DNA from 2 places in the Methylophaga nitratireducenticrescens genome. Region 2 is predicted to be linked to the other one. Evidence: riboswitches for the same ligand, from Rfam matches in the RefSeq annotation. Region 2 holds a riboswitch; the other holds the start of a gene.
What was found. A riboswitch is a leader RNA that binds a small molecule or an ion and turns the genes downstream of it on or off. The one in region 2 is predicted to bind thiamine pyrophosphate.
Positions count from the first base shown of each region.

Region 1: linked by a shared signal. The riboswitch ahead of Q7A_RS04660 (TonB-dependent receptor) and the one ahead of thiC (phosphomethylpyrimidine synthase ThiC) in region 2 are both predicted to bind thiamine pyrophosphate.

Region 1 is NC_017857.3:971,990-976,558, forward strand. Features, by position in the region: gene Q7A_RS04655 (YkoF family thiamine/hydroxymethylpyrimidine-binding protein) at 1-92, opposite strand, end outside; gene Q7A_RS04660 (TonB-dependent receptor) at 114-2,180, opposite strand; TPP riboswitch at 2,242-2,347, opposite strand; gene Q7A_RS04665 (SRPBCC family protein) at 2,459-3,028, opposite strand; gene cysB (HTH-type transcriptional regulator CysB) at 3,116-4,036, opposite strand; gene Q7A_RS04675 (hypothetical protein) at 4,118-4,468, opposite strand.
Region 2 is NC_017857.3:2,160,859-2,165,427, reverse strand. Features, by position in the region: gene Q7A_RS10275 (class I SAM-dependent methyltransferase) at 1-420, opposite strand, end outside; gene Q7A_RS10270 (nucleotidyltransferase domain-containing protein) at 488-1,264, opposite strand; gene Q7A_RS10265 (Smr/MutS family protein) at 1,467-2,015, opposite strand; gene Q7A_RS10260 (hypothetical protein) at 2,141-2,353, shown strand; TPP riboswitch at 2,403-2,507, shown strand; gene thiC (phosphomethylpyrimidine synthase ThiC) at 2,614-4,425, shown strand; gene Q7A_RS10250 (FAD-dependent oxidoreductase) at 4,438-4,569, shown strand, end outside.

The DNA.
Region 1 (4,569 bases), 1.2 Mb from region 2:
GGATTGTTTTCTAACTTGGCAATAAATGCCAAAATTGGTTCAACAAATTGTTCGGTAAGAGGATAAAGGCTGATATCAACTGAAATTCGCATTTTGTCTCTTCCTTATAATCTTTAGTAATCGTATGAAACGGTCAGGCCGAAGGTGCGTGGGTCGCCATACTGAATATATTTACGTTTAGCGTAATTTATGGACGGATCATTTTCGATGAAAAATCCACGTGTGGCGTAGTCCTTATCAAACAGATTGCGTCCCCATAGCGTGAGTCGCCAATCCTGATTCTGATATTCGATACTTGCATTGCTTATCACATAAGAGCTGGATTTGGCGTTGTGGCTATTGGAAAAGTAAAACTCGTCTTTACCTTCAATATTGGCGCGAATCACCCAGTTGGGTGCAGGATAATATTCGCCACCTAAACTGAATTGATACGCTGGCGCATGAGCTTGCTCTCGCCCAGTGACATCGAGATTGTCTCGAACATCGTAATCATTGAAATTGGTGTAAAGCAGTCCCAAGCTTGCGAGTGCACGCCACTGATCATTGATCAACCAATCCAGGTCAAATTCGATCCCAGCGTTTGTGCCTTTAGCCGCATTTTGCTGATAATCGATGAATGAAACACCTTCCTGTTTGGAATTTTTGACCTGTGCATCTTTTCGAATTCCATAGAACAGAGCAACATTGGTCAATAAATCACCCTCAAGCCAGAGTGATTTGGCACCAAGTTCCAGGTTCCACATATATTCCGTATCAAACTCGCGGAAACGAGCCTCTATTCCCGTCGCGTTATTCACACCACCGGACTTGTAGCCTCTTGACAGAGTGCTGTAGAGAAGATGGTTCTGGTTATATTGAAATTCGAGGCCAATTTTGCCACCAAAAAGCATTTCACTAGGATCCAAATCCAATCCATTGTTGTCCAAATACTCGGCTTTGAAATGCCCAACACGTAGACCATTAATCAGTGTGAGTCTTTCAGTGATGCGTGTATCAAGTTGACCAAAAATCGCTGTGTTTTCTGTTTCATATTGGTTAACTACAGGAATGAAAGTATTGCTGGCATCAAGCTTTTCGTCTTGATTTAAATAATATATCCCGACTGTCCAATCAGTTGAATTATTGAAAATTCTGCCATCTTCATTGGATAGTGCTCGGAGCTCGAAAGAATAGTTTTCTCGCCCCCTGTCGTAAACTTCTACACCATCGTATGAGCCGGGTATTCCGGCATTCCTTGGACGATTACTCCAATCTGCATCGTAGCTATAGAGCAAGTCAGATTTTGAGTAGGTCACCGTTGATTGGAGCTGTAATGCGCTACTGGCACGCCAATCACCTTTCAGGGCAAACGCATTGGTACGTTGTTTATCTTCGCCTGGTTCGTCAGATAGGCTGTTGCGGCTGTTATCCAATGTGAAAGCATCATAACCATTATCAATATTCAGATGCAGTAGGTTCAGATCAATGGTTAAATCATTATTCACTAACCATTTTAAATGGCTACGAGCAGTAATTTCATCACGGTTTTGTGTATTGTCACGACCCAGAAAGTCATTATCCATAAACCCATCTGATTGATAAGTATGAACAGCAACCCGGCCGAGTAAGGTGTCTTTAATTAATGGCCCACCAACCGCAACACCAACGCTACGGGTATTGTAATTACCAACGGTGGATTCAAAATCCATATCCAGTTTGTTGGTGGCCTGTTTGCTTTGCATATTGATTACGCCAGCAAGTGCATTGGTGCCATAACGGGTTCCCTGTGGACCTCGCAGCACTTCGACCTGTTCAATATCAAATAATGTCGCGGCTCCGCCAGTTCGACTGAAATCGATACCATCAATAATCAAACCCACAGATGGATTTAAAGGTGCAGCAAATTGACTGCGTTCACCAATACCGCGGATTTGAAAATACTGACCACGTGAAGCGCCGCTGGAGATATTTACATTCGGAGCGAGATTCAGCACATCTTCAATATGTTGAGCACCACGCGATTCAATGATTTCCTCATCGAATGTTGTCAGACTGCCCGGGATGTCTTGAGCCTCAGCGGGCCGGAAATCGGCACTGACCAGCATGGATGGTAAATCAGTGCTATCGGTCTCGGTTTGTGCAACTGCGCCGGGAGCAAATAGCGCGCTGGTGACTGCGATGGAAAGCAGGGAGGGTTTCATAACTATCCTTTTTAATGTCATAAAAAGGACAGGGGATCACGCCATTTGCATTGAACTTGCAAGAAGGGGGTGCCGCCTGTCCCTACGCCAGTATTATCTGGATCAGGTTCATCGGGTCTCCACCAACTGGTGAATCTCAGGCCTTTCGACCACCCCGAGGCTTGTATTAGTAAGTAGGTGAAATATACAGAAAAAAGTGGCATTTTCCCACCCTTAATCGTTGCACAGAAACAAAAAAAGGCGTCCGAAGACGCCTTAATGCATAAGTTATCTATAACTTATTTTTCCGCTTTACCTTTTAATGTGTCCAGACCGGAACGGAAAATACCTTTAATAGCGTTAGTGGCCGTTTCATCGTTCAACTCTTTGGGCTCATGGTGATTACCCGTGTAACCACGGAAAAATTTGGCCAACCAGGTGACTTTGGTTTGATCACCTTCTGCTTCAACAGTTAACCATGCCTTATACTTACTGACTGGTACCGCAGGGATATCATGCATTTCGCCTTCAATATCAACCTGTCCAACAGAACTCATTTCATCAATCTGATACATAAAGCTCATTGATTCTTCGTCAAACTTTTTCAACGTTTCAGTGATGGTTGAATCATTTTTAAGGGTTAAAACGCGCGTCGCGCCAGGTTCATTCCCACCTTCTGCTTTAGTAGAAATAATGGCCGGGTGCCATTTATGCAGGCTGTCGAAATCTTTAACCATGTTCCACACAGTTTCAGCATCAGCATTAATCAACACGGTTTCTTCCACTTGCAGACGTGAAGCGCCATGAGCAAATACCAATGCAGGTAACAGGAATAAGCCTGTAACCAGAACGTTTAATACAGCTTTCATTATGTTTCCTTCTTATATTTGATTTGTAATGCCAGTATTCAGCCCGATTAAACTACCATCACGTTCCAAAATGCTAAAGTCAAAATTTTACAATGCGATCGCTTTCTGGATAGTTGAGCGTTGGAGATGAGGGGCAAAAAGCTCAATAAAAGCGTAACTGTAACCGCGAAGATAACTGCCTTTGCGAATCCCCATATGTGTCGTACTTGGTTTAAATAAGTCACTGGCATCCATTGCCTGTAAAGGTGCGTCCTTATGAGGATCAAACGCCATACTGGCAATAATGCCAATACCGAGTCCCAGTTCTACATAGGTTTTAATGACATCGGCATCTGTGGCGGTGAAAATAACGTTAGGTTTAAGACCACGTTCAATAAAAGACTGATCCTGTTGCGCACGACCGGTAAAGCCCATTACATAGGTCAGTATTGGATAACGTGAAATAGCCTCAAGAGTGAGTTTTTTTTCTTTCAAAAGCGGATGTCCCGGTGGTGTTATCACGGTACGATTCCATTCGTAGCAAGGTAAAATCGCCAGATTATCAAATTTGGATAAGCCTTCAGTGGCTATCGCTAAATCTACTTTGCCAGTGGCTACCATTTCAGCGACTCCGGGGGGGGTACCCTGCACTATATTTAAGTGCACATCGGGGTACTGCTCTGAAAAGGCCTTGATAGCTTTCGGCAGAGCATAGCGTGCCTGGGTATGTGTGGTGCCGATTGACAGTGTGCCTTTTTTCTCATGACGGCTGTCAGCCGCTTGCTCACGCAAATTATCCACTTCCTGCAGCACCCGTTCAGCCATGGCAATAACGGATTCACCCAACGGGGTAATAGCCGATAAGCGTTTTCCATGTCGTTCGAAGATTTGCAAACCTAACTCATCTTCCAGTAACTGAATCTGATTGCTTACCCCTGGTTGAGAAGCATGCAGTACCTGAGCCGCTGCAGATATGCTGAGGCCACGACGAGCTACTTCGCGAACATATTTCAATTGTTGCAACTTCATCCGCTATATCCGTAATTATTATTAGTAAGGGTAAATATATAAGTTCTTAGTGATAAAAGACCAGTTATGGCGTGTTACGTTTTACATTTCAATGATTGGAACACCCTGCTGAGGAAGCTGGAAAGGCACAGTTGTTTGATACTGTTCTCTTTCAACCATTGATTCACCTTCCCGGGTTAAAATAGTTTGCATCTCAGGCTGTGACAGGTATTTGCATTTATTTTGAAAACACACTTTTATAGCCAAAGTGAGTGACTCATCGTTTCTAATAACATCATTACCAGAGGTTTCAGGAGCTTCAATTAAAGCCGGTGGAAAAATAATCTGTGCGGGTTCGACAAGCCGATTTGAATCAAACGGCTTAAAAAGAGTAGCAGTTATAAACGCAGAGCATGCTGCCGTAATCACTAACAAAAATCGATAAGTTGTCATTTTCAACCTCTCATCCAAGAGTGGAGTCAGAATTAAAATTAGAGGTTCGTCTAAACACCGTGAAAGAAATGTGAACAACCAGCAGAGTTATTCAGTCGAAG
Region 2 (4,569 bases):
ACCACCAGGCTTAACCGCATTTAGGACAGCTTTTACGTACTTTTCTCTTTGCTTCTGATCGTTAAGAAAATGAAATACAGCTCTATCGTGCCAAACATCTATGGAATGCTTTGGAACACTGAATTTTGTTACATCCTCCACAATCCATTCAACGGCATTCGCCCGTTCTCCGAGCCTTGTTTTCGCAACTTCTAAAGCAGCAGATGATATATCAAGTACTTTTATGTTTGAGTAACCTAGTGAAAGTAAATCGTCCACGAGTGTTGAAGCACCACCACCAACATCAAGAATGTGCGCTTCAGTGTTATTTTCAAGTTTTCTTATAATATCAATCGAAGCCGCAGCGTGAGGCTGGAACCAGCTCACTTCATCGCTTCTTTTTGTTGTATAAACCTTTTCCCAATGATTTTTCTCGTTCATATAAATTCCTTATGCTTGAGGATTTGGTTGCTAACGTCAGGGCTAAGCCGCCGGTTTGAGCCCCTTGTTAACTCAATATCTCGTGGAACAAAGAGTTTAGGTCGTTCATGATTTGCCCCTTTTTCTCAGGGCTCTCAGAAAAAGGTTCCAAGCGCTGTAGCTCAGATTCAATGAATTCGTTTAGCTCAGTGATCGGCGGCGCCAACTCCTTTTCCAAACTTCTCTTTTTTCTTTGCAATAATTTTGAAATCAGGCCATCTAGCTCAGTTCTATCTTTGACCATTTTTCGAAGCTTCTCAAATTCAATTGGTGCTGGGTCCCGATATTCTTCCAGCCACATAATTGAAAGCAGTGGCCTCAACACATAGAAATACTTCTTTATAGGAACACGTTCTTCGCGGAGATAGCCCCTGTAATTCGTCTTCGCCATGCTGTGGTAGTGGTGTATTCCTTTTTCAACGGAATACACTTTAGAGAGAAGCTCTCGCGCTCGCTGAGCAAAATTGCCACGCTCGATATACACAATAGGTGACTGCAGCCATTCCACAAACGCAGGATTAGATTTGGAAAAGAGCCTCAAAGCCTTTCTGATGTCCCATCCATTGATGTCGATTTCGTCGACAATCGGATATTCAATAACATCTCTCTTATCTTCCAAATCAATAGCCACATACCAGTCCTTGGGATGGGCATATATAAAGCGAACATCGTAGTCACTATTGGGCGATTCGAATCCCCAAGCGCGGCTACCTGATTCAACAGCATAGAGCACTCGCACCCCATGCTTTTTTTCAGCTTTCTCTATTCTGGAAAGGATCGCTTCTTTAACAACTTGTTCGATCATAAATATTTTTGAGTTAACAGTATGGTAATAAGGCCGTTGGCCACATAATAATTATTATCAAGCGGCTATTTAATTTGAACGAGGCTTGATCAAGTTGTCTAAGTGTTTGAATAGTATATAAAAAAACGTATAAACAAAAGTTTAATGATAATTAAAAGGCCAATGGCCAAAAATTAATGAATTGAAAAGGAGGGTTGTAAACTTATCTTTCAAACTGTCTTTTCAACAAAACATACAAAGCCCCAGTCCCCCCATCTTCAATCGTTGTACTACAAAACGCCAGTACGGCATCACTTTGTCTGAGCCAGTGATTGAGTTTGCTTTTTAAAACCGGTTTGTTATCACGGGAGCCCCAGCCTTTGCCGTGGATGATTCGTACGCAGCGGATCTTTTGTTCCTGACATTGTTCGAGAAAATGGGAGAGGGTGGGTTCGGCTTTGGCTAAGGTGAGGCCGTGTAAATCAAGTTCGGCTTCGAGATGCACTCTGCCACTTTTGAGTTTGGCGAATTGACGGTTTTGAATGCCGTCGCCTCGGTATTCCAGATATTCCTCGTTCCCCACCGTTTCGGGGGCGAATAAACTGGAAAACTCACTTTGATCATTTACCAAATCGCTAGGGATATGTTTTCTGACTTTGGGTTGAGGCGGTGGTTTGATATGCAGTAATTTATCGTGCTTGATAGGCTCGGCGTCGCTCATTTCAGTACGAAATAATTCCAGTTCCTCATCAATGTTTTTATCTTTGCTCATATCAATATCTGTGTTTTGAGAAACGGTTCGTTAATTAGCCTAATCATTTACATCAAAATCATAACATCTGAGATACGATTCAAACGATATTGATTTTTATTTACCGCTCAAATGAGGGATTAGCTATGGGCTTACAGGATCGGGACTACTATTGGGAAAAGCAGCAGAGTAACGCCAAGGCTAAACCTTCGCGATTAAAACGCGCCAGTAGACCCATTGGTACAGCAAACCAACCGCCGGATTTGCTGGACATGATGTCCAGAGTTTCTTTTGCAAAATACTTATTTCTTCTGGTTGTTCTAGGCTGTGCGGGCTTTTTTCTCTATCCCATGATCTGATTTTTCAATCACTGATTTGCTTAATGGCAATTTAGTGGATTAAGATAATTTCCACTTGTCGGGGTGCCACTCTGAATTTTCAGAAATGGCTGAGATGAAACCCGTTGAACCTGAAGAGGCTAGAACCTCCGTAGGAAACAAGCCGGAATGCCGGTACGTCTGATTGTCTGACTGTAGCCGCCGTGTATCTCCATCACCTTGTTCGCGTAAGCGCAACGTCTTCATTTCCCCGACTTTTTTATTCAAAAAGGGGAAATCAGATGTCAGCAGCCAATCCAAAAGTCATTGATATTAAAGACCGTAGTGGCATTACTACCCAGCCGTTACCGGGTTCTGAAAAAATCTATATTACCGGCAGCCGTGACGATATCCGGGTGCCATTTCGTCAAATTTCTCTGACCGATACACCGAATCGTGATCCCAATCTTCCGGGTGAGCCAAATGCGCCAGTGATGGTGTATGACACCTCTGGTATTTACACCGATACCACTGAAACCATCGATCTGGAAAAAGGTTTAACGCCGATCCGTCAGCAATGGATTGAAGAACGCGATGATACCGAAGTGTTACCAGCTTTCAGTTCCAACTTTACCCGCGATCAGGATGGTCTGGAATTTGATATTCCACTGTTCACCAATCGTCGTCTGCCACGCAAAGCCAAGCCGGGCAAAAACGTCAGCCAGATGCACTATGCACGTCAGGGCATCATCACGCCCGAAATGGAATATATCGCCATTCGTGAAAGCATGGGGCGTGCTGCACTGCAAGCCAAAGGCGAATTGCCAGCCGATAAACCGAATCACATCACGCCGGAATTTGTCCGTAAAGAAGTCGCTGAAGGTCGGGCGATTATTCCAGCCAATGTCAATCACCCTGAGGCTGAGCCGATGATTATCGGTCGTAACTTTCTGGTCAAAATCAACGCCAATATTGGTAACTCTGCCACCACATCTTCGATTGAAGAAGAAGTCGAAAAAATGGTCTGGAGCACCCGTTGGGGTGGTGACACAGTAATGGATTTGTCGACTGGTAAACATATTCACCAGACCCGCGAATGGATTATTCGTAACTCACCAGTGCCAATCGGTACTGTGCCGTTGTATCAGGCATTGGAGAAAGTAAATGGCATTGCCGAAGATCTGACCTGGGAAGTGTTTCGCGACACCTTGATTGAACAGGCCGAGCAGGGCGTCAGTTACTTTACGATTCATGCCGGTATTCGTCTGGCACATATTCCACTGACGGTCAATCGCACCACTGGCATTGTCTCGCGTGGCGGTTCGATTATGGCGGCATGGTGTCTGGCGCATCACGAAGAAAGCTTTTTGTACACGCACTTTGAAGATATCTGCGAAATCATGAAAGCCTACGATGTGTCGTTCTCGCTGGGTGATGGTTTGCGTCCGGGTTCACAGGCTGATGCCAATGATGAAGCCCAGTTTGCCGAGCTGCGTACTCTGGGTGAATTAACCCATATTGCCTGGAAACATGATGTGCAGGTAATGATTGAAGGACCGGGCCATGTGCCAATGCACAAGATCAAGGAAAATATGGATCTGCAATTGGAAGTCTGCCACGAAGCGCCTTTCTATACCTTAGGACCATTGGTCACCGATATTGCACCGGGATATGACCATATTACCTCGGGCATTGGTGCGGCGATGATTGGCTGGTTTGGTACGGCGATGCTGTGTTACGTGACGCCTAAAGAACATCTGGGTTTGCCGAATAAAGATGACGTTAAAGTTGGCATCATTACTTACAAAATTGCAGCCCATGCCGCCGATTTGGCGAAAGGTCATCCTGGAGCACATGAACGTGATGATGCGATTTCCAAAGCACGTTTTGAATTCCGTTGGGAAGATCAATTTAACCTCGGGTTAGATCCGGATACTGCACGAGCTTTCCATGATGAAACCCTGCCGCAACCCAAAGCCAAAGTGGCACATTTCTGTTCCATGTGTGGGCCGAAATTCTGCTCAATGAAGATTTCACATGATGTGAAAGAAGCCTTTGCCGAGAAGTCAGAAGAGTTTAAGGCCGGCGGCAGCAAAATTTATCACCAAATTTGAGGAAAATAAGAGATGAGTCATTATCTGGTAATTGGAAGTGGTCTGGTTGGACGGCTGACTGCCTGGCGTTTACTTCAAGCCGGCCATGAAGTAGCAATTTTATCCAAGGATGATCGTGAAGGTCGTGATAGTGCCGGTTATGTC